Regions from separate parts of the Alteromonas sp. CyTr2 genome, predicted to be linked through region 1. Evidence: predicted binding sites of a transcription regulator. Region 1 holds the regulator's gene; each other region holds the start of a gene.
What was found. Region 1 encodes sigma-54, which starts transcription at its own class of promoters, with help from an activator protein. Its sites were predicted from a motif close to GTTGGCACGNNNNTNGNNT; they were not measured.

Region 1 (6,047 bases):
TTCGCACCCAGGCGGTAGTTTAGGCAGAAAACTTCTGCTTAAAGTTAGCGATATCATGCTAAGCGGCAGTGATATCCCCCTTGTCCATGCCAGTGCTTCTGTCGCTGACGCACTGCTGGAAATATCTAAAAAGGGATTGGGTATGACAGGCGTGATAGCGGCAGACGGTACGCTGACAGGCGTCTTTACGGATGGCGACCTACGACGAATTCTCGATGCCCGCGTAGACGTACACAGTGCGACAGTAGAAGAAGTAATGACTAAAGGCGGCAAGACTACCACCGCAGGTCAGCTGGCTGTAGAAGCCCTGAATTTGATGGAAACCCATAAAATTAGTGCGTTAATGGTTACTGACGATAAGCGCAAACCTGTTGGGGCTTTTAACATGCATATGCTACTAAAAGCAGGAGTGCTTTAAATGACAACCACCTTGTACACGGAAATAAATGACTCGCTTTTCGCAAAACTAGCCAAGATAAAGTTGCTGGTATGTGACGTTGATGGTGTGTTCTCAGATGGCCGAATTTACTTAGGTAACGACGGTGAAGAACTTAAAGCATTCCATACCCGTGATGGATATGGTGTAAAAGCGCTAGTGAGCAATGGAGTGAATGTCGCGGTTATTACTGGACGTCGCTCTGCCATTGTTGAAAATAGAATGAAGGCACTGAATGTTGCACATATAATTCAAGGCGAAGAGAATAAAGCAGACGCGCTTAGTGACCTGATGAAACGCCTTGAGTTAAACACTGACGAAGTGGCTGCGGTAGGTGATGACATGCCAGATACGGGTATGTACAAGCACGTTGCGGTTAAAATTGCGGTTGCCGATGCCCATCCTTACGTAGCAAAACAAGCAAACTGGATTACGACCCTTCCCGGTGGGTTTGGCGCGGTCCGAGAAATATCGGATACCATTTTGCAGGCCAAAGGGGTAACAAATGAGATTTTTGGAGCTAGTGTATGAGCCTGTTTGGCTTTAATCGCTTAGGATTAAGTATATCGGCGCTATTTATTCTGGCGATGCTGATGTACATCCCTACGTGGATGGAAGAGCAGCCTGAAACGCAGGGGAATCGTGAAAACGATGCGCTAAAGCCCGCCTACAAAGCAAAAAATCTAACCACTACGCTGTACAATCAAGACGGTGAGTTAAATCACAAAGTATTTGCAGAGTCGATGGAGCATTACGACCAGCTTGGCTTTGTATTGTTTCAGCAACCTAAATACACCCTTTATACAGAAAACGCGTCATCACCATGGGTGGTAACCGCTGATGAAGGTACACTATACAATAACGAGCTAATCCAGCTGGAAAACCAAGTTAATATTGAGAACCAAACTGGCGATGACTTTGTCAGAAGTATATCGACCGAGTACATTCAAATTAATTTAGAAACCAAGCAAATGACATCTGACCAACCCGTTGAAATACTGGGCACCCAATATGTCATTTTAAGTAATGGGTTTAACGCGAATTTACGCACACAAGAATACGAGCTTTTAGATCATGTACAAACCACTTATTCCCCTAGCAACTAGTTTATTGCTTGCCATCGCTAGCGGTGCGGTACACGCCAGTGAAGATGATTTTTCGCAGCCCATAAAAATAGGCTCGAACACCCAGTTTATCGACGGTAAAAATAAAACCGCGTTGTACAAAGACGACGTACTCATAACTCAAGGCTCTTTGGTTATTGAAGCTGACGAAGTGGAAGTAATTGCCACTGACGGTGGTGGTCGTGAAATATTTATTGCTAGAGGAAAGCCTGCAAGCTATTCCCAGCAATTGGAAGACGGCACGCCAGTTTCGGCAAAAGCTAATGAAATACGCTATGAAGTGGTGAACCGAACGATTTCTCTTGCTGGAAACGCAGAGTTGAAACAAGACACCAGTAAAGTACAGGGTGACAACATCACGTTCGATATGATTACCGAGCAATTGCTAGCGACTGGCGGCGCAGGTAAGGATGGTGAGGGTCGAGTGACCACAGTATTCACACCTGAGACCATTCGCAAAACTTCGTCTAAGAAAGACAAAAAAGACAACGAGGGCAATGAATAGCAATGGCAACTTTGAGCGCTAAAAATCTTGCTAAGGCTTACAAGTCAAGACAGGTTGTACGAGATGTAAGCCTGTCTGTCTCAACGGGTCAAATTGTCGGTCTTCTTGGCCCAAATGGCGCTGGTAAGACCACCACATTTTACATGATTGTTGGTTTAGTGAATCTGGATAAAGGCAAGATTGAAATCGACGACAATGAGCTAACTCATCAGCCCATGCACGAGCGCGCACGCCGCGGAATTGGCTACCTACCGCAGGAAGCATCTATTTTCAGAAAGCTCACAGTGCATGAAAATATCATGGCCATTTTGCAAACCCGTAAAGATTTAAATTCACAACAGCAAGAAGAAGAAGCTGATGCGCTACTTGATGAATTTAATATTAACCATATACGTAATAGTACTGGGATGAGTTTGTCAGGGGGCGAACGCCGTCGCGTTGAGATTGCCCGCGCTCTGGCAGCAAAACCGCAATTTATTTTGTTAGACGAACCATTTGCTGGTGTTGATCCAATATCAGTTAATGATATAAAGAAGATAATACAACATCTTCGCGATAGGGGGATTGGAATCCTTATCACGGACCATAACGTACGAGAGACATTGGATGTTTGTGAAAAGGCGTACATTGTGAGTCATGGCGAGCTTATTGCGCAAGGAACGGCGGAACAGGTTTTAAGTAATCAAAAAGTAAGGGATGTATACCTAGGCGAACAATTCAGGCTATAGTTAATGTAACCGAATTGTCATTTTTCAGTTTCGCTCTGGTATATTCAATTTAGAGCATTTAAATAAGACGTAGATGAAACCATCTTTACAGCTAAAATTTAGCCAACAACTTACCATGACACCTCAGCTTCAGCAGGCCATTAAACTGCTGCAGCTTTCTACACTTGATCTTCAACAAGAGATCCAAGAAGCGCTCGATTCTAATCCGCTATTAGAAGTTGAAGAAGGTAACGACGAGCCGCAACTAGAAAAGAACAATATCGACAACGATGACAGCGGCTCTGAGGCCACTGCTTCTGCATCTAGTGACACACTAGAAGCCGGCGATGCACTTGAGAAAAACGATCTTCCCGATGAGCTGCCAATCGACAGCACATGGGACGAATACTACTCTGCTTCATCTTCGCCTGCTCCGGGTCCATCCAATGACGACGAGCAAATCTTCCAAGGTGAGACTACTGAAGATATTCAAGAGCACCTTCTTTGGCAAATGCGCCTTACCCATTTCTCGGATACCGATCGCGCAATCGCTACAGCAATCATCGACTCTATTGACGAGTCAGGTTATTTAACCGTTACGCTAGACGATATTTTAGAAGCAGTTAACGACGATGAAATGGAAGAGCCGATAGAAATGGACGAAGTTGAATGTGTTCTTAAACGCATTCAAATGTTTGATCCCATTGGTTCAGGTTCTCGCTCTCCGCAAGAGTGCCTTATGGTGCAATTGCGTCAGTTTTCAGAAGACACGCCGTGGCTTGCTGAAGCGAAACAACTGATTGAAGAGTACTCTGACTTACTGAGCAGCAAAGACTATCGCACCCTAATGCGTAAAAGCCGATTAAAAGAAGATCAGCTACGCGAAGCAATGCGTTTACTTCAAACCTTGAATCCTCGCCCAGGTAGTGCTTTAGTTACTAAAGAGCCTGAGTATGTTATTCCTGATGTCTCAGTAACCAAGAAAAATGGCCGTTGGGTGGTTGAGCTGAACCCCGACAGTCTGCCTAAATTAAGCGTAAACCAACAGTACGCTGCAATGAGTCGCCGTGCCAAGAATAGTAGCGACTCACAATTCATCCGCTCACATATGCAAGAGGCCAAGTGGTTCATTAAGAGCCTTGAATCTCGTAACGAAACCTTGATGAAGGTTGCAAACTGCATTGTGCAGCAACAAATGGGCTTTTTTGAGCACGGCCCGGAAATGATGAAACCAATGGTGCTAAATGATGTCGCAGAAATGGTAGATATGCACGAATCGACTATTTCGCGTGTGACAACGCAAAAGTATATGCATACGCCACGTGGAATTTTCGAATTGAAGTATTTCTTCTCTAGCCACGTTGCAACTGAGTCTGGTGGTGAATGTTCATCTACAGCGATTCGTGCATTGATCAAGAAATTAGTGGCTGCTGAAAAGCCTAGCAAGCCGCTAAGTGATAGCAAGATTGCTTCATTGTTGGCCGAACAAGGCATTAAAGTTGCCCGGCGAACAATAGCAAAGTACCGGGAATCGTTGTCGATCCCGCCGTCGAACCAACGCAAGAGCCTTATTTAAACGGGCTTAATAATATAAGGAAGACGAAATATGCAAATCAACCTTACTGGTCATCATGTCGAAATCACCGACTCTTTGCGTAATTATGTCGATACGAAGTTCAGCAAACTTGAACGTCACTTTGATCACATTTCTAATGTGCATGTCATCCTGAACGTTGAAAAATTAAATCAAAAAGCCGAAGCGACCGTTCATTTAAGTGGCGCTGAAGTATTCGCATCCTCAGAAAATACCGACATGTATGCGGCGATTGACAGCATGGTTGATAAACTCGACCGGCAGGTAATCAAGCATAAGGAAAAACTGAAAAAACATTAGTAGTTAATAAAGCATGGATATACAAGCCATCGTAAGTCTGGACCGCACCGAGTGTGCGGTTCAGTGTAATAGTAAAAAGCGAATTCTTGAGATCATCGCTGATATTGCCGCCAAGCAAAACGAGAACATCGATCAGGCGACAGTACTCAACAGTTTAATGGCTCGAGAACGCATGGGTAGTACAGGCATAGGCAATGGTATCGCCCTGCCCCACGGCCGTTTAGCGGGTCTTGAGAAAGTGATAGCAATTGTTGTAACCAGCACGCCAGCTATCGACTTTGACGCCCTTGATGAAAAGCCCGTAGACATCTTTTTTGCGCTACTCGTTCCCGAGGAGCAAACCGAAGGACACCTACAAACGCTAGCCACCGTGGCTGGCAAACTAAGCGACAAAGAAACGATTAAAGCAATACGTCGCGCAACGACAAGCGACGAAATTCTTTCTGCATTAAATTAATCATTGTGCGCCTAAGTATTGATAGTTAGGCGCGTAATTCGACAACGTGTATGCGATAAAACCAGAGTATTAGGGAGAAATTAGGTGAAGCTGATCATAATCAGTGGTCGTTCGGGTTCTGGTAAATCTGTCGCACTTCGCGCATTGGAAGATTTAGGTTATTACTGTGTTGATAATATCCCGGTAAACTTGCTTCCCACACTAACTCATACTGTTGTTGATGAGTATGATCAGGTAGCGGTAAGTATTGATGTTCGAAACTTGCCTAAGAATCCTGACGATTTGGTAGAAATACTAGACTACCTGCCTTCTTCGTGGTCGATGACCATCGTTTACATTGATGCAAGCGATGACGTATTGGTTAAGCGCTTTAGCGAAACCCGACGCCTTCATCCCCTTGCTAAGCTCAATAAATCCTTATCTGAGGCGATTAAAGCTGAATCTGCCCTACTTGCACCTATCGCAGAACGAGCAGATTTATACTTAGATACCGATAAGCTGACCATTCACCAATTGGCTGAATTGATTCGAGAGCGCATTCTGGGTAAGAAGAGCTCACGCCTTGTGCTTGTTTTTGAATCTTTCGGCTTTAAGCACGGTATCCCTAAAGATGCGGATTACGTTTTTGACGCGCGCTTTTTACCTAACCCCCATTGGGAGCCCGACCTTAAACATCTGACCGGATTAGACGCACCAGTAGAAGTATTTTTGGGGTCGCAGCCTGTAGTGACCAAGTTCATTTGGCAAATTCAGAATTTAATAACGACATGGCTGCCTCATTTAGAGCGCAATAACAGAAGTTACGTAACCGTAGCAATTGGCTGTACTGGTGGCCAACACCGTTCGGTTTATATCGCACAGACCCTGTCGAAAACCTTCAGTGAAATACACCCTGATGTACAAATTCGCCATAGAGAGCTGAAT
Region 2 (6,047 bases), on a different contig from region 1:
CTTGCGTTCAAAATCATGGACGACCGTTTCGGTGCCCTTACGTTTATCCGTGTCTATTCTGGTAAGCTAAACAAAGGCGACACCGTTCTTAACAGCGCAACGGGTAAGACTGAGCGTATCGGCCGTATGGTTGAGATGCACGCTGACGAACGTACTGAACTTACTTCAGCACAAGCGGGTGACATCCTAGCAGTTGTTGGTATGAAGAACGTTCAAACTGGTCACACATTATGTGATCCGAAGCACCCTTGTACACTAGAGCCAATGATCTTCCCTGAGCCAGTAATCTCGATTGCTGTTAAGCCAAAAGACAAAGGCGCTAACGAAAAGATGTCTATCGCTATCGGTAAACTAGTAGCAGAAGACCCATCTTTCCAAGTTGAAACTGATGAAGATTCAGGCGAAACCATCCTTAAAGGTATGGGTGAGCTTCACCTAGACATCAAAGTAGACATCTTGAAGCGTACATACGGCGTTGAGCTAGAAGTTGGTCAGCCTCAGGTTGCATACCGTGAAACTATCACGCAAGCGGTTGAAGACAGCTACACGCACAAGAAGCAGTCTGGTGGTTCTGGTCAATTCGGTAAGATTGATTACCGCATCCGTCCGGGCGAAACTAACTCTGGCTTCAAGTTCACATCTACTGTTGTGGGCGGTAACGTACCTAAAGAATTCTTCCCAGCCATTGAAAAAGGCTTCAAGGGTATGATGGAAGTGGGCCCTCTAGCTGGCTACCCAGTACTAGACGTTGAAGTTGAGCTATTCGACGGTGGTTTCCACGCAGTTGACTCATCAGCAATCGCGTTCGAAATTGCTGCTAAAGGCGCATTCCGTCAGTCAATGCCAAAAGCAGGCCCTCAAATTCTTGAGCCTGTGATGAAAGTTGACGTGTTCAGCCCAGAAGACAACGTTGGTGACGTAATCGGTGACCTTAACCGTCGTCGTGGTATGATCAAAGACCAAGAAGCTGGCGCTACTGGTGTTCGCATCAAGGCTGACGTACCTCTATCTGAGATGTTTGGTTACATCGGTCACCTACGTACTATTACATCTGGTCGTGGTCAGTTCTCTATGGAATTCAGCCACTACTCAGCATGTCCTCAGAACGTAGCTGACAAAGTAATTGAAGAAGCGAAAGCACGTAAAGCTGCTAAGTAATTAGCCTTTGCTAACGTAAGCTGACCTTGAGTTAGCTTACGCTTCAAGAAATACTAAAAAGCCGGTCGCATGACCGGCTTTTTTTATGTCGGGTGTCCCATCCTGAAATACGTTTAGTACATCTTATATGGCAGAAACTTCCCTGACATCACTACGCTGACACGGTCGCCTTTAGGGTCGTTCTCGCGCTGTAAATCCATAGAAAAATCAATGGCACTCATAATGCCGTCGCCAAACTCTTCATGAATTAATTCCTTTAATGTAGTGCCATACACACTCACCAATTCGTACCAGCGGTAAATAAGCGGGTCGGTAGGGACTTCTGTGGGTAACGAGCCTTTGTAAGGCACAATTTGAAGCCAGGCAATCGCTTCGTCGGTAAGCTCAAGTAACTCACCCACGGCTTCAGCTTGCTGCTTTGTCATGGCCATTTGTCCTAAGCAAGCTGCTGTACTCCATTCTTTTGACTGACCAACAGCTTCGGCAATCTGACTCCACTTTATGCCTTTTAAAATTTTGGCTGACTGGATCATGTCGGTAACTTGGGTTCTCGATGTAATCATTTGCATTTCCTTAAAGGGTTAGTTAAACAAAATGAGCGTAACTAGATTGCTGAAAATAAGTGCCAGTATTAGCACCTTGTACACAAAAAGAGGGTGTCGTTTTACTAACGGCTCGTACGCCGTATGTTGTGATGGATTTGGGTAGCGAAGCGAAAAAAGAAACTCAGATAGTGAAGAAAATCGCTTATCAGGGTTCACATGCAAAGCACGCTTAAGGGCGCTATCAACCCAATTAGGTATTGGTCGATTAGGAGCCAATGCGGTTTGGTATTTTAACTTTTTCTGCTCGGCCAACGTGCGACAATGAACGAGCTTTGTGCCATAGGGGTAACGCCCGCACAAGAGATAGTAGGTGAGTACGGCTAAGGAAAACAGATCAGAGCGCTCTGTGCCTACATTTCCTAAAAAGTATTCAGGTGCGGAAAAAAGTGCAGCGCCAGGAATAGGTGTGTCACTATAGAGGCTTGGGGCATCGGCTAAGGCTGCTGAACCCAAATCTATAATAGTACAGTGCCCTTGTTCGCTAATAATAATATTGTCGGGGCGTATATCCCTATGAAGAATGCCCTGACGGTGCATTGCCTGTAAACCTTTACCAACCTGCTCGATTATATTCCTAACTTGCTCTAATGGCGGCGTAGGGTTATCAACAGCCCATTGAGCTAGCGTTTGACCTTGCACATATTCACTTACGCTGTAAAAAGCAGAAGGAGAGTACGGTAAACCCAAATCAGTAAACGTTGGGCTTTTAATAACGTGTGCCGAATTAATCCGTCTCGAAAACCAGCTCTCTATTAGGAACCCATTTATTATTTCTGGTGATAGGGTAAAATCGGTAGCCGGCGTTTTTACAACCACAGGGCTTTTTGTGTGCGTAGCTTCACAAGACGAACTGGTGGCAATAAAGACATGGCTTCGGGCCGACGTATAAAGCTGTCGTTCTAGCTTCAGCCCATCAACATCATCACCCGTTTTGAAGTTTGCGGCAGCAGAGTCTTCGCATACTTGTTCATCAGACTGCTGATTTGAGTAATGAATCGCAGCATCAGAAACCTCAGAATTGGTTATCAGTTGGTCGCCCAATGACCTATTAAGTACAGATGAATGGGGTGAAGTTGAAACGCCGGCATACGGTGGATGTATGTGATCGTTTAGGCCATCATGGCTAGCTACAAAAACCTTTACGAGAAGTAAGGTGAGGTTGTCATCGCTTCCTCTAGTAAATGCCTCATGTACTACCAACGCAGCTTGGTTTTCAGAAAGCGTATCGGCCTCACTGATTTTCATAAGAATGGTAGATAGCGAAACAAACTCATAAACGCCGTCGCTACTAATCGAAAACGTGCTCGATGAGTTGAGGGTGAGTGTTGTGTGGTCGATATCTATATGTGCTTGAACGCCTAATGCTTTAGTAAGATAACTCTGCGAAGGCTCACTTTCCGATACTTGACGATGAGGTTTTGTGAGTAAGACAGGCGACTGTGCGTTCTTAGAAATAGCCTGAATTTGACAATCTCCCACATGAAATACATCCATGTGATTGCCTGTTACCACCGCCACTGTTAACGTGCACACATAACCTTTTTCTGGTGTATAGCAGAAGGGACTTCTTTGCGTACGTGTGTAAAGCAGCGCGTTTATCTCTTTAATAATGGTTTCAGCGCGCATCTTAACCGACCATTGTTCCGGCGCCATATTAAACAGTTTGATAAACTGACTGGTAGCAAAGTCGCTAGCAACTTGGCTAACCGTACTGCTACTTACACCGTCGGCGATTACAAAAACGCTGCTTTGATTTGGGTTATCAGAAACATGAAAAGCGTATGCATCTTGGTTTATCGCTTTAACGCCGGCTGTAGAAAAAGCACTTACACTGAGCGTGTTGGCTGGTGGATTAATTGGGGCGTTTAACGCGGCTCGCTCATTCATGTTTAATTGCTTCTTACCTGCATATTTAATTATGAGCCCAATTAGTTATTTCCAAGGAAACGGATAACGCCATCATGACATGTCTTGTAGGGACAAGGCATGATGGCTTTAAGATAAGCGCCTTAATTAAATAGGCAGTGTTTGCGATGCAGCGGCTTTATCAACAGGGATAGTACGTTTGGGTAGCGTCTTAACGTGGGTGGTGTACAGGGTTAGTCCAGTAAAGGCGAGGCCACCAACAAGATTTCCAAGTGCAGTTGGGATCTCGTTCCAAATGAAGTAGTCCATAACCGAGAAGTCGCCGCCCATAATAAGGCCAAATGGGAAAAGGAACATGTTTACTACTGAGTGCTCAAAACCCATAAAGAAGAACAGCATGATTGGCATCCACATGGCTAGTACTTTTCCGCTAACGTGGGTTGAAATCATTGCACCCACTACGCCTAGCGACACCATCCAGTTGCACAACATGCCGCGAATAAAAATGGTGAACCAGCCTGCAACGCCGTGCTCTGCGTAGCCCAATGTACGAGCTTCGCCAATGCTGGCTACCTTAGTCGCGATGGCACCGCCATCCACGTTATACCCCATGGTAAAAATAAACGACATCATAAAGGCCACGGTTAATGCGCCACCAAAGTTACCTAAAAATACTAATCCCCAATTCCGTAGAATTTGTTTTGGCGTGACGCCAGGTCGCTGTGCAAGCCAAGCGAGTGGGGTAAGTACAAACACGCCGGTTAATAGGTCAAACCCCATAAGGTAGAGCATACAAAAGCCCACTGGGAATAACACTGCGCCAAGAAGAAACACGCCGGTTTGAATGGCAATGGTAACGGCAAAAACAGCGGCAAGGGCCAATATTGCACCTGCCATATAAGCGCGGATTAGAGTATCTCGTGTAGACATATAAATTTTGGCTTCGCCTGCATCTACCATCTTGGTTGCAAACTCAGCGGGGAGAAGATAAGCCATGGTTTCACCTCACGTTGTCGTTATTAATAAGTTGTCATCTGTGTGTTGGCGTTTACTGTTTCAATGCGTTCCAGAAGATCAAAAAAAGGCGTCCGCAGCGCTCTCGTAAGAAAGAACTGGGGACGCCTTTGTCCGAAACTCATGCATTGTGGTAGCTAACAAATAAACCGTCGATTATGTGTACGCCTTTGTACTCTAAAGCCCGTTGGCAACTAATACTTGTATAAGCGCCTTCGTACTTTTGTTATCCATTTTTACAAAGCTAAAAAAGTGCCAATAACCAAAATGTAAGTAAAAGTGTTACTTATTTATATTAAAAACAATAGCTTGTATAAATTCGAAACTGTGTTGATAGACGCTTGCGCCAAGGCAGTATTAATTAGTCTGCACTAAAAAGGGGGGAGTGTGAGTGTTTAAGGTGCAACCGGTTTAACCATTTCCTACTTTAATGCCTGTTTTAACATTTTTAACTGACGCCTCATGGTTGGATAAACTTTTGTCTCTTGTGTTCGGTGTGCGTATTTTTCGTGCTCAAATTGTTCACACAGAAGTGTTAGTGCCTTGGCAGCATCTTCGTTTATCAAAGGGTTAACTTCACTCATAAAGGCGGACAAGGTTTTATTCCCTCTTTCTTTTCCTGTTTTAGCTTCAACGCATTTTATTGCGTTTAGTAAAACTCTGTGTGAGGGCGATAGTGTGTTGCGATGCGTTTTGGGTAAAAAATAAAGTGCTAAAATAAGCCCAATTAGGCCAATGGCGGAAAGAAATACAACTCGCATTTTTTGCGGCGTTAGCGAGCCTAGTAATTCTTTAAGCATGTTGGTTTGCGCAGTATTGTCAAAGCCCAGTACCCATTTACTCCACGAGTAATCGAGCTGTTGAAACCAGATTTGTAGCGTTGAAAAAATAGCAGCGTTGCTAAGGTCGCCCAAAATACTGGCTTCACGAGACTCCCCAAGTTCTTCCAACGCACGTTCAAGCCCGAAGGTTAAGCGTGACGGTGCCACCATACTCGTTGGGTCGTGTCGAATCCATACACCATCAATAAATGCTTCCACCCACGCATGTGCATCGTACTGCCTTATTTGCAGCACATTGTCATTAAGTGCGCTTCCGCCTTGGTAGCCTGTCACCATTCTTGCCGGCACCCCTGCGGCGCGAAGCACATACACCATGGCGCCTGCGTAATGGGCACAAAAACCTGAGCGTTCTTCAAATAAAAAACGATCGATGGGGTCGGTAGGCATGGCGTTCGGCGATAGGGTGTAGCGGAAGCCACCTTGATTAAATTCACGCATTATTGCGCTAACTATTTGCTGTGCGCCTGAATATTGTTTGGCAAGCGTCTGTCCCCATGCCCTGGCTTGAGGGTTACCATTCATGGAAACCTGAAGGTTTAGTTGTGATTCAAAATTTCCTATT
Region 3 (6,047 bases), on a different contig from region 1:
GGCTGAGTTTGTTTACGCGTCATTGTGTGTTTCTCCATTATTGTTGTTAGAACCAAACGGTTCACTATTTTTGGGTATTATTATCGAGAACGTTGCCCCTTTTCCGGGAGAACTAACTGCGGTTATTTGACCGTTGTGCCGTTCTACAATACGACGACAAACGGCAAGCCCAATACCCGTACCTTTGTATTCACTTCTACCGTGAAGGCGTTGGAAAGGGGCAAATATTTTTTCAGCAAACGATTGCTCGAACCCTATACCGTTGTCTGATACGGTTATTTTTGTCCAGTCGTATTCTTCAGCAAGCAGAATGTCTTTCGTTTCTTCTTCCGTCGCGTCTCTTGCAGATATCGTTACTTCAGGTCTCACTCCCTCGCTCTGAAATTTCAGTGCGTTAGACACTAAGTTTAAAAACAGCTGCTCTAATTGCGATTTGTCACCGCGAATAGTCGGCAAATCGCTAACATGTATTTGCGCAGACTTTTCATCGATAGCGATTTCCAAATCGCCCATGATGCTATCCACTACGGTGCCTAGATTAACGTCGTCAAACTCTTTACCTCGTGTGGAAACGCGAGAAAAGGCGAGAAGATCTGAAATAAGCATGGACATCCGCTCTGCTGCATTGAGCATGCGCGCAAGATAATCTTTGCCACGTTCGTCTATCACATCGTTGTAACCCGATTCTAAGCGGTTACCAAATGCCCGAATTTTTCTTAATGGTTCTTGCAGATCGTGTGACGCCACAAAGGCAAAATCTTCCAACTCTCTATTACTTCGTGCTAATTCGTCTGAATAAACACTTAACTCTTGCGTTCTATCTGCTATCCGAGATTCTAGATCTTCGTTAACAGACTCTAGGTCAGCTTGGTATTTCTCATGCTCACGGGAATTTATTTTGAGCAACAAAAATACCGTAATAATCAGTAGCAGAGTCGTTGCAGAGGAAATGATCAGCGTATTAACAGAGTCCCTTCTTAGGCTCATTAAGTTGGCTAAATGCGTGCCTTGCATATCTCGTTCTGAACCGTCGATTTCTCTAAATAAGGTTTCAAACTGTTTGTAGAGTTTTATACCCTTATCGCTATTCACTAAAATGACAGCTTGTTGCTCTTTTCCTTCTTTATACAGCTCAACTATTTCAATGACTTCATTGATTTTAGCTTTGGTTAAAGACAAAAGTTCTTCGATGCGGATGGACTGGTCGTTAATATCTGAAGAGAAGGAGCTTACTTCTACCTCATCCATTAATTCGCCGACTACGCTTAACGTTTCGGTGTAGTCGGTAAGATATTCTTCATCGCCAGTTAGCATATAGCCGCGCTGACCAGACTCCACGCGAAGTACAGCAACGTGAAGGCGGTTAACTGCATTGATAACACGGTTCGTAGTGAACAGCCGCGCTTCCAGAGCAGAAAGGTCATTCAATGTACTAACTACGTAAAATGAATTAGCAGTTATTACAATAATGACCAGAACAACTAAAATTATCCAACTGTATAGTGAAGACAATACTTTAGTAATCATTTACTTAATCCGAAACATTGCCACTTAACTCTGATGTCATTTCAGCAAGAGTATGGCTGCAGTCTTTAGCACTGCTTATTATTTTATCCAACGCCACCAATGCCTTTTCAGGTGGAACGTCACCGTTTAATGCCATTTTTACTAGCTCAGCCTGCATTGATATTCTGTTTAATGGTTTGCGTGCATCATGCACATAAACACTTAGTCGAGAAAATTCTTCGCTAGTCATGCCGAATACCTCTTACTTAGTCGTCTTTACTTAAGTCACCATATGCATGAAGACGGTTGTAAAGCGTTTTTGTACTAATTCCCAGCATTTCTGCTGCGGTGGTCTTATTGCCATTCACTTTTTCCAACGTGGCATAAATTAGCTCTTTTTCCACGTCTTCAATGGTTCTACCGGCTTGGAGTGCCGGTGTCGTGCTCTGCTTTTGAGCGAAAGGCGACTCAATGGTTTTTGGTAATTCAATCTCACTCTTTTCAGGGTCGCTCATAATGGCAGCGCGATGCACAAAGTGTCTTAGTTCACGCACGTTACCGGGCCAGTCGTAGGCTTGTAACGTATCGAGTTGACTATCTTCCCACTTAAATTGCGAGCCATTATCTTTATTGAATTCAGCAATAAAGGTTTTTGCTAGTAATGGAATATCTTCCTTTCTTTCACGTAGCGGAGGAATGGTGATTGGGAACACCGCAAGTCTGAAGTAGATGTCTTCGCGCAGTACTTTGCTTTGCGCAATCTCTTCCATTGTTCGGTTCGTGGCAGATACAACGCGGCAGCTCACCGGGATGGTCTTCGTTCCGCCCACACGAATAACAACCTTGTTTTCTAAAACGCGGAGTAAGTTGGGCTGCATATCAATGGGCATTTCTGTAATTTCGTCCAAAAAGAGCGTGCCGCCCTCAGCTTGCTCGAAAACACCTTCTTTACGACCTACAGCGCCGGTAAATGCTCCTTTTTCGTGACCGAAAAGTTCGCTACCTATTAGTTCTTTTGAGAATGCACCACAGTTGGTTGCAATATAGGGACCTTCACTTTCTGAAGCGCGATGAATTGCGGCAGCCACCACTTCTTTACCTACACCGCTTTCACCAAGCAGCATTACGTTAGCGCTGGTTTTGCTCACTCTAGAAATCAGCTTGTAGAGCTCTTTCATAATTGGCGATTCACCAATCAGCAAGTCAAAATGTTTCTCTATTTTTTCTTGTGCAGGTGCTTTTTCTTTTGGCTTTTGACTTAATACGGCCTCTATTTCCTCCCGTTGAATTGGCTTAACGAGGTAGTCGACCGTGGGGCCACACAGACCCTTTATCACGCTTTTCACAGAAGGGTGACCCGTTATCAAAGTAACGCGAGGGCGCTTAGGAAGTGCATCTAATTCATTGAACAAGTGTGCGCCGCTTCCATCGGGTAGCATGAAATCAAGCAGTACATGGTCAAAGGTTTCTTTTTCTAACCAATCGCGGGCTTCTTTGAGTGTGGCAGCGGTAAGTACTTCGTGGCCAAGAAATTCGATGATAGTACAAGCTACTTCTGTGAACTCGGCGTCGTCATCAACTAAAAGTACAGTAAGCACGTGGATGTCCCTCTCTTCTTTCGTTTCCTATTCAGAAAAAATATGGAATAGAATCAATGTTATAGTTTTATCATACGCTATTAATAGCTGAATGCTAAAGCGCATATTTAAAGTTTATTTGTACGCTGGTTTAAATCGATAAGGCGTAAGCGCATCGGAAAACATTTAAATGCCTCAAGCAACCCGGTAACCTTGAACATTTGCTTAGATGCCAGGGATAGTCGGTTGCGCTACCTTCTTCTAATTTATCAACTCTTTGCGATCAGCGGTACACATCGCGCTAAAGTACAGAATGTCTATATCTGTTTTTGTTTTATTAGGTGATTTTATTTTACTTATCAGGGGCATTTGCAAAAAGTATTCCTGTCTTTAACACACCGTCACATGCAATCGATGGCATATTTTTCGCACGATTTAACTGTCTAAAGTTACTTGCAATTTCACTATGGCAAATCGACTAGGTGCGAGAAATGTATATTAATTAGGCGAGAAGCCCGTCTGATTAGCGCGACGTTCGCAGGTAATGTGATATCAAAGGAATTGAAGATGTGGGGAAAAACAGCTGTAAGATCAATGACCTTATACGAGTTGTTGGGGAAAATGCAGCCGCGAGCAAGACAAGATAAGTTCGAGTTTGCTGAGTTTTGGGATGTGATGGAGAAAAGGGGCTTTGGACCAATGCTGGCGCTGCCATCTTTTATCGCTTGCACACCGATTGGGGCCATCCCTGGGATCCCATCTTTAGCGGGTGGGACGATTTTACTCATCGCGTTGCAAATTTTACTCGGTCGTAGGCATCCTTGGTTACCGCAAAGAGTGAAGCAACTAAACTGTGACGCCGATCAGCTTCGCTACATTGTCGAAAAGGTTAAACCGTATGCAGTACGCGTAGACCGCTTTTTAGTTCCTCGGTGTTTTTTCATGCGCCAGCCTGTGTTCAGATCATTCATCGCATTATGCTGTGCGGGTTGCGGACTTGTAATGATTCCACTCGAGCTTATTCCCTTTATGGGGCTTATTCCCGCTTTTGCTGTTTTTATTATGGCAATAGGCATGGCCACAGACGACGGTGCTGTGGCGTTAGTTGGTGTTTCGTTATCGCTATTTGGCTTTATACTTGGGTTTGAACGCCTTGCAGTCGCGCTAAGTTGATGATCTAACTACTCAGTACACGAATCGAGCATAAAATCTGACGATGGAAGGTTCATTGTTTGATATCGTAGCTCGCCAATAAAAGCACGGGCAGCTGGTCCCAACGTATCGCCGTCTTCGAAAGACAAATAAAGGAGCGCCTTACGCAACGCTGCATTATTATCGAGGGGAAGGGGAACGAGTGTACCGTCTTCTAGCTCATCTTTAATTATTGCTATAGGCAGCCACGCAAAACCCAACCCCTGAGCAATAATATCTAATGACGTTCTAACGTGGCTTACGGTCCAGCGCTGCTCTGCACCTAACCAGCCCACATCAGCTTTACGCTCCGCGGATGAATCCCTTACCACAATTTGACGATACGCTTTTAAGTCTTCCAGTGTGAGCGTTCTATCCAATTGGTGTAATGGATGGTCGGCGTGAGCGACAGCTGCAAATTCAATTTCGCACAAGTCTTCGCTAAAGCCATTAGAAAACGCGAAAGGAGAGATGCCTAAATCAACTTTACCATTGCTCAAAAGTGAATTTGCGCCACTGAGTACAGTTTCTTCTATCTCGATACGAAGGAGCGGGAACTCAGCAGAAACTTTCGCTAGCACGTTATAAAGCAATTCAGACGGGAAAATAATATCTACCGCTATGCGTAAAGTTGTTTCTGTGCCAGATTTAAGGCTATTGGCAACGGCCTCGAGCTTGTGCGCTTCGCTAAGCAAAAAAGAGGCACGGCGATACATAAGTTCACCTTGCGGCGAAAGCTGGACTTTACGTCCAATATTCTCAAACAATGACACTCCAATGGCGTTTTCAAGCTTTTGAACCGCGTGGTGAACGCTCGATTGACTTTTGTGAACTTCAGCAGCAGCTTGATTAAAGCCGCCTGCATCGACGACGGCTTTGAACATTCGCCATTGTTCTAACGTAGATTTCAGCATACAGCGCCTTAAAACTCTTAATTAACGCTACTTATAGCATACGCGTGGTTAAGAAGTCATTTCTGGTTTGCTTGATTTATCGTGGGTACAGGGCATGTCACAACCGAAACGTTCTCATAGCCCATCTTTATAAGTTGCTCTGCAGCTAGTTTTGCTCGAACGCCCGACGCACAGTGAATATAAAGTGGCGCTGAAGCATCTTTAAACTGTTCCAGTGCCTTCATTTCGAGCACGCCGCGTGGTATGTGAAGCGCAGAAGGTACGGGCTGATTGGCAACTTCGGCACTCTCTCGTACATCAATCAGTATACCGCTATTGTTTCGGCACTCACTGGCCGCTTGCTCCGCAGATACAGTGCGTAAGTTCACGTCTATGTTTTCTATTCGAGTCTTCATGTCTATAAGCATATTTTTCCTTTTTGCCTAAACTTAGTTGAAATAAGTAAAATCTAATATATTGATGTCAGCGTAATAAAACAATGTAAAATACGGCGATTCGTCGCATAAATTGGCAGGTCGGCAAAATGCCTTATACTTTAGTATAGTAAATGGCTAAATTGGTGCCGAAATACTTTACAGATAGAGAGTGCTTATGTCCGAGGATATGGTAATAGGTTCAGATGATATAATGGAACACGCTGCGGAAGCCGAGATCTTCCTTAAGCAATTCGCGAATAAAACACGCCTTATGGTGCTTTGTTCGTTGCTGAAAGAGGAAAAATCGGTAACCGAACTTCTCGAAGTTGTTAGCGTCTCGCAGCCAGTGATTTCTCAGCACCTTGCTTTATTGCGAGAATCAAAGATGGTGGCCACAAGAAGGCAAGGTCAAACTATTTACTACCGCTTAGCAGACGAGCGCG
Region 4 (6,047 bases), on a different contig from region 1:
GCGCTCTGTCGACGAACTAAACGAGCAGCTTGATCGCTTCTCTATGCAGCAGCAATACGGCCAAAAGCTACTGATAAAACTTCAGGCGCTCGAAGACATTGCCGCTAAGATCGTTTCGGCAAGCGATAGCGAGTCGGGTAAAGATACCCGTGATGTGAGCGTTGAAGAAGCTAGCGCATCGACTGAGGATTTGAGTCAGGTAAATGGTGGCGACGCATTACAAAGCAGTAGTGTAGTGGCTCTTAAAGCGGAGTTTGACGAAGCACGTCAAGCGTATAAAGCGCTTAGTCGCGAAATCGATGCCATTCCTAAGGCGTTGTCTAAACGTTTCAACGCAGCGACAAGCACTGTAAATGCCAAAGAGCGTGCTCAAAAATCCAAAGAAAATGAGCAAGTAAAACACATTAGAAAGCACATTAGCGTTATCGATAACTTAATTGCTCAGGGTAAATTCCGCGTTGCTATTTCAAAATTTGCAAAGCTTCAGGAAAGTTATGCTGCGCTTCCTGGTTCAGCGAAAAAGTATGTAGAGAAGCGTTTTGAAAAGACCGCTGGTGATGTGTCGCGCTTAGAAGGATGGCAGGATTACCTTGCTGCGCCGCGCAAACCCGCTCTTGTAGAAGAAGCAAAAGCGTTAGCCAGCGCTGATGCAGAAAATATTAAGCAAAGAAGTGAGGCCATTAAGTATCTGCGTAAGCAATGGTTATCACTAACACCGTCATCGTCAACGAGTGAAGAAAGTAGTGATGACGCGTTGTTACAGCAGCAATTCGATGATGCACTTGAAAAGGCCTTCGAGCCTTGTAGAGCGCATTACGCGAAGTTAGATGCACAGCGGGCTGCTGCGCGTGAACAGCGTATGTCGATTATCGCTACCGTTAAGGCAATGGACATTAACATGCCGGAAGCCGAGTTAGTGAAAGTTTTCGATAGAGTGTCTAAACAGTGGCACGCTGCAGGTCAGGTTGAACGTGAAATTTATGAACAGCTGAAGCAAGAATGGAAGGCGGTATCATCGCCCATTCAGGCTAAAGTAAATCAATGGCAAAGTGACAACCAAGCCCAAAAGCGTGCGTTAGTCACCCAAGCTTGTCAACTTGCTATGGAAGAAGATGTCGCTGGCGCTGCCGACAAGGCTCAGCAATTGCAAAGCCAATGGAAGCAGGTAGGCCATGCAGGTAAACGTGAAGAGAGTAAGTTGTGGGCAGAATTTAAGGCTGCCAATGACACCGTATTTGAACGTTTAAAAGCCGAGCGGAAAGTACAGAATAATGCATTTAACGCGTTAGTAGATTCGCTACTCAAGCAAGTGGAAGCTGTTGACATCAACAGCGATGATGCAACGTTCAGTCAATCAATAAGCGACGTTCGCGCTCAGTTAACCGACTTGCCTAAAGCGCAACGTACGAAAGTAGATAAAAAGATTGATTCACTTGAAAGTAAGCGCGCGGCGCAAGCGAAAAATGCACAATCTCAAGCCCGATTGGCGCGAGCTCAGGCTCTGATTTCTTTACTACAGCTAAGTGTAGGTGAGGGAAGTGGTGATGAGCAATCTCTAGCGGAAACGTTAGGGAAGCGTTGGTCAAGCGTATTGGGTCAGTCAACTGGAAATAAAACAACTCAGCACGATAGACAATGGTTGACGGTAGCATTAGAAGTCGCAACTGGTATGCCAAGCCCAGATGCAGACGCATCTATACGCTCTAGCGTACAGCTACAAATGATGACATCTAAGTTGGAACAAGGCGAAGCGGCAACAGCTCCCGACATTCTTGCTGACTGGTTATCATACGACTCGATAAGCGAAGAAGATAACCATTTGCTGCAACGAGTTGTTTCAGTTATTGATACTCATCCTGAAATTGTTGCTTAAACGGAAAGCCTAAATGGAAAACAGTGTTGAGTTTCAATTTGAAACAGAAATGTCTGCCTATCGCTTTTTGAATACCGTGAAGCATATTGACGCAGAAGGGTTAAGAGTGAAGTTCGGGCGTACGGATCATCACGTGAGTGTAAAATACCGTTACGGCGTAGGTGAATTTGATTCGACGCTATCTACACTAGACGATCTTGCTCGTGAGTTAGGTGGTGAAGAAGTGTCTTAACTAACCATAGGTCAAACCACGTCGACTGTAAATACAAAAAGGGCCAGACAATTGTCTGGCCCTTTTTTGATAAAAACGTGATTAACAGTCTTTATCTTCAGCGTCTACGCCTTCTTTCACATCTTCACAAGCGTCTTCAACGGCATTACCTGCATCGGTAACAATTTCGTCTAGCTCTTCGCCTGCGTCTTCCGCTTCACCGTCACCGCAAGCTGCTAGTGATAGTGCAAATGCTGATGCTACTAGTACCTTTGATAAGTTTTTAAATGAAAACATATCCTTACTCCTTTTTCCTATTAAAATACTTCTAACTCTTAGGCTCTTGGTGCTCTACCACGTAACGCATTTGCGATAAGTGAGATTACGAGCAACGCGATAAACACAAAGAAAAGAAACTGTGCGATACCTGTTGCTGCACCTGCGATGCCTCCAAAACCAAAAACTGCTGCAATAATGGCGATGATAAAAAATGTGATTGCCCAACCTAACATAACTAAATCCTCGTATTGCTTCCGTTACTTTCACTTTAACTAATGCTATCTTTGTGCCTGTTTTTTTAAGTTATTGAAATATATTGATATAATTTAATTTTTCTCTGGTTGTCAGGCCGTATCTGCAGGCAATTAACGTCACGATTACACGTACGAATGCATTTTTTACATGATTGAGTAAGGCCCTAGTCACCCAACTTTACTCTTTGTGTGTTAAGGGCCTTTGGCTGGAGTTATTTTTTGATTCTTACCAGCTTCCGAAGAATGTGAGAGCAAGGTTGTGGTTTGTTATGGCGTCTGAATTGGCGCCTGGCGACGCAATATGATTATGTAAGTATCCCATCTCGACGCGCCATTTCTTGTTGAGGTGATAGGCCGGTCCCACGTAAAGTCTATTTTGATCAAACCCGCTATTTTGGCCCCAGTCTGTGTCGTTCAAACCCCAAAATACCTCGTCCCACACGACCATTGACCATTGCTCATTTAAAGGTTTCGACCACCGTATAAATTTTCTAAACCGATAGCCTGTATCACCGCCTTCATCGCTCCTGAATCGCTGCTCCAAACGACTTCTACCTGAAATGGTACCGCCCATAAATTTGCTTAATGAATACGTGGCTTGCTGCCACACCCTGTCTTCTTCAATTGAACCGTTGTCTGAGTCTATCGTTACTCTTGCAACACCCAGCCACAAGGTCGTATCGCTTGAAAGTTTGTAGCCGACACCGGGACGAACGATAGAAACGCCTAGGCGAGATGCGTCGTCTTTAAAGCGTAAATGACCGTCAAACCAAAATTGCCATTTACCTTTATCATCGGCATCTCCAGTGAGTGCGAGGGCGTTCCAAGATTGAAAATCTGACTCGGCGTGTGACTTAACGCCGGCTGTCATCGCCATCACAAGTAGTAAGACGCAACGCGTCATAATTCGTTTTGCGCACATAGTTTTTCTCGTTGAAAATAAAAAAGAGGCAAAGCGAAAGGGAAGGGACGCCTTGCCTGCAAAGGGAGAGTGTTTCGCCCCTCACACTTCCTAAGAATGGAGGGGCAATGGCCTATTTAGTTACCGTTTGGGTTGTAAGGTAACGAAGATTGGTGAGCAACAATACGCAGGTCGCCGTCGCTATCTTTGACATAGGCAAAAGTGTATTCCACCTTCGTTTCGCCACCTTTTGTATCGGTAAAGAAGTAGTTGCCCATCGCCACGGCCATGCGACAGCTGTTGTTGATAATACCCACATTATCGAATTTCACATTTGTGTATGGCTTTATAGCAAAGCCTTTGTCCTCTTCGTAAGCGTCATTACCACCAACAAAGTATGAAAGCGCAGCATCGAAGCTTGAACGGAACTGGTCGTTAGCTGCAAGCGTTGGTTTAAACAGTACGCTGCTTAAATCGTAACCATACATAGCTTGGATGAAATCTGCGGCTTCGCCAGAGTAATCACCATCATTGCTAAATACTGCACCAATTCGCACTATGCCGTCACCCCACATCTTTTGTGCCGTTACCACTTCTCGCTCAGTAATACATTCGTCGGAATAAAGTAATGCGTTGTCGAGTGCTTTAGCTTTTAACGCCGGAACATTCGAACTAGCTGAATGCTCCATCTGCGGTTTTGCCACTGCACTGCAACCAGTCACCAACATTACTGTAGCTGCTACAAGGGTAGTTTTTGTCATTAACGTGCTTAGCTTTCTCATCGCCTGACTCCTTAGTCATTTGCAAAATAAATATGTGCTATTACCTGATTCAATTGCTTAGAGCAGTACCGCTACAACGTTGTTGCTAGAGGCTTATAAATCTGCTCTGCAGTTTATGGGTTTAATGATAGCGAGCTATGATGACGGAGACTTTTGTACAACATTAATAGAAGATTAACGGGTCATTAAAAATGCAAGAAGCACTTCAGAAGAATGGATAACAGCTATAAATTAGAGGCTATAGATTAGAGGCTTTAAATTAGAGAAAAGGGCTGTGATAGCAGCAGTGTCATCGACTTTTTCAAGAAGAAACGAATATGACACCGCCCAAGTTTGTAGAAAAGTGAAGAATGCAGTTAGCCAGTGGTCTGTTAGCCACAACAGAAAAGTAATAAAGACTAGTGCACAGGTTGTTGGCTTTAAAACACATTACGGTTTTGCTTATGTGTTTGAGCGATGCTTTTCAGTAACTGCAACTAGGGCCTGAAAAGCATTTCTATTAAAACTGATGTTTCAGAGCATTAGTGAGCGGCAAAACGCTCAGCTAGTTGCCATTTTTTGGCTCCAGAGGCTCTGATAGTACCTCTAAGACAGTAAAAGCATTTTTACCTAGACGCGTTTTATCATTCGCCATCATTACATCAATAGTAAAGTAGATGTCGTTAATTTGAGTTTTCACAACGTCGCTTGAGCTTGGGACGGCCATAGGCTGTGCCACTTCATCGCAGCCTGACATAGTGCACTGCCTGTCTGTTTGAAATGCCACGGGCTCTTCCTTGTTCGCCATAACTTCTCGCGCAACAACTGGCTTTTTATCCACGTTGGTTTTAACAATAGCTAAATAGGTAAAGCCTTGCTTTTGAGCAATTTCCGCTGCTCTGTAAAGGGCATATTGCTGTACTTTATCAGCAGGAGTTTTGTCTGTTGCCTTAAAAAGAACCTTGTATTCGTTCTCAGAAATTTTTTCGCTCGAATAGCCATAGGCAGCTTTGGAACTCGCTGACTTATAAGGGGTAGGGGCTGCTACAGGGGTCGATGAACAACCTACTATTGCAAGGCTAAACGCCACACCAACACAGGCAAGCGTCAAACGACTTTTCTTCATATTTTTTTTGTTGTTCATCTCACATATTCCTTAATACTGTGATCATTGAAATAACGACAATAGCGCAGTCCTACTTATTGCCATTAGGGCTTGATTGCGTTTTGCTTTGGGTTTTGCATCTACCGCACCCTTGTATGCGCCAAGGGTTGCGATGCCAAGCAATGTTTCAGGCTTTCCCATCATCAGTTTACATTGCCTCTTTGCTTGTGTAAGTGCAACATCTGCATGATGTTTTTGCGAAAAATAAGCATGCTCTTTCTGTGCTATATCTTTCATATTCGATTTTAAAAAAATGTTCATCTCTTTTCCTCATTATTGGCCGTGATTTATTACGCAATGGTAAGTGTGTTCACTATCCGAAAACCCGTCGCCACGTTTGAATGAGTCTGCTAAAGCTCAAGTAATTAAATGAATTTTGTGCAAGTTTAAATAAACAAAAGGCCGCAACACTGTTAAACACCAACAACAGGAGTGGAACTACCACATAGCTAACGCCCACACTATGAAGTATAGCGCCAATAGCGATGTTTAAAATGAGCCAACATACAGTGCCCACCGCAAATGCCGCTAAGCATGCAAAGACTGTAACAAAGAAACTCTTTTTAATGAGCATCAATTCACTGTTAGTGAGCTCTAAAAACG

Region 2: a site for sigma-54 is predicted at 4,885-4,903, ahead of QME20_RS00130 (formate/nitrite transporter family protein). Genes of this name have one in related genera too.
Region 3: a site for sigma-54 is predicted at 3,497-3,515, ahead of QME20_RS14060 (exopolysaccharide biosynthesis protein). Genes of this name have one in related genera too.
Region 4: a site for sigma-54 is predicted at 2,639-2,657, ahead of QME20_RS14000 (DUF1328 family protein). Genes of this name have one in related genera too.

Annotation. Positions count from the first base shown of each region.
Region 1 covers NZ_CAMZMZ010000021.1:11,779-17,825, forward strand. The annotation lists gene QME20_RS12095 (KpsF/GutQ family sugar-phosphate isomerase) at 1-418, shown strand, start outside; gene kdsC (3-deoxy-manno-octulosonate-8-phosphatase KdsC) at 419-967, shown strand; gene lptC (LPS export ABC transporter periplasmic protein LptC) at 964-1,542, shown strand; gene lptA (lipopolysaccharide transport periplasmic protein LptA) at 1,511-2,065, shown strand; gene lptB (LPS export ABC transporter ATP-binding protein) at 2,068-2,793, shown strand; gene QME20_RS12120 (RNA polymerase factor sigma-54) at 2,867-4,348, shown strand; gene hpf (ribosome hibernation promoting factor) at 4,379-4,666, shown strand; gene ptsN (PTS IIA-like nitrogen regulatory protein PtsN) at 4,680-5,123, shown strand; gene rapZ (RNase adapter RapZ) at 5,208-6,047, shown strand, end outside.
Region 2 covers NZ_CAMZMZ010000001.1:20,085-26,131, forward strand. The annotation lists gene fusA (elongation factor G) at 1-1,158, shown strand, start outside; gene cynS (cyanase) at 1,272-1,721, opposite strand; gene QME20_RS00125 (protein phosphatase 2C domain-containing protein) at 1,740-3,650, opposite strand; gene QME20_RS00130 (formate/nitrite transporter family protein) at 3,777-4,625, opposite strand; gene QME20_RS00135 (DUF3488 and transglutaminase-like domain-containing protein) at 5,066-6,047, opposite strand, start outside.
Region 3 covers NZ_CAMZMZ010000027.1:28,613-34,659, forward strand. The annotation lists gene QME20_RS14040 (response regulator) at 1-23, opposite strand, end outside; gene QME20_RS14045 (sensor histidine kinase) at 13-1,527, opposite strand; gene QME20_RS14050 (hypothetical protein) at 1,532-1,756, opposite strand; gene QME20_RS14055 (sigma-54 dependent transcriptional regulator) at 1,773-3,104, opposite strand; gene QME20_RS14060 (exopolysaccharide biosynthesis protein) at 3,651-4,256, shown strand; gene QME20_RS14065 (LysR family transcriptional regulator) at 4,265-5,188, opposite strand; gene QME20_RS14070 (rhodanese-like domain-containing protein) at 5,245-5,595, opposite strand; gene QME20_RS14075 (metalloregulator ArsR/SmtB family transcription factor) at 5,780-6,047, shown strand, end outside.
Region 4 covers NZ_CAMZMZ010000027.1:19,225-25,271, forward strand. The annotation lists gene QME20_RS13985 (DUF349 domain-containing protein) at 1-1,873, shown strand, start outside; gene QME20_RS13990 (hypothetical protein) at 1,887-2,105, shown strand; gene QME20_RS13995 (hypothetical protein) at 2,187-2,381, opposite strand; gene QME20_RS14000 (DUF1328 family protein) at 2,420-2,596, opposite strand; gene QME20_RS14005 (DUF2490 domain-containing protein) at 2,844-3,521, opposite strand; gene QME20_RS14010 (hypothetical protein) at 3,656-4,300, opposite strand; gene QME20_RS14015 (hypothetical protein) at 4,845-5,423, opposite strand; gene QME20_RS14020 (hypothetical protein) at 5,448-5,705, opposite strand; gene QME20_RS14025 (hypothetical protein) at 5,758-6,047, opposite strand, start outside.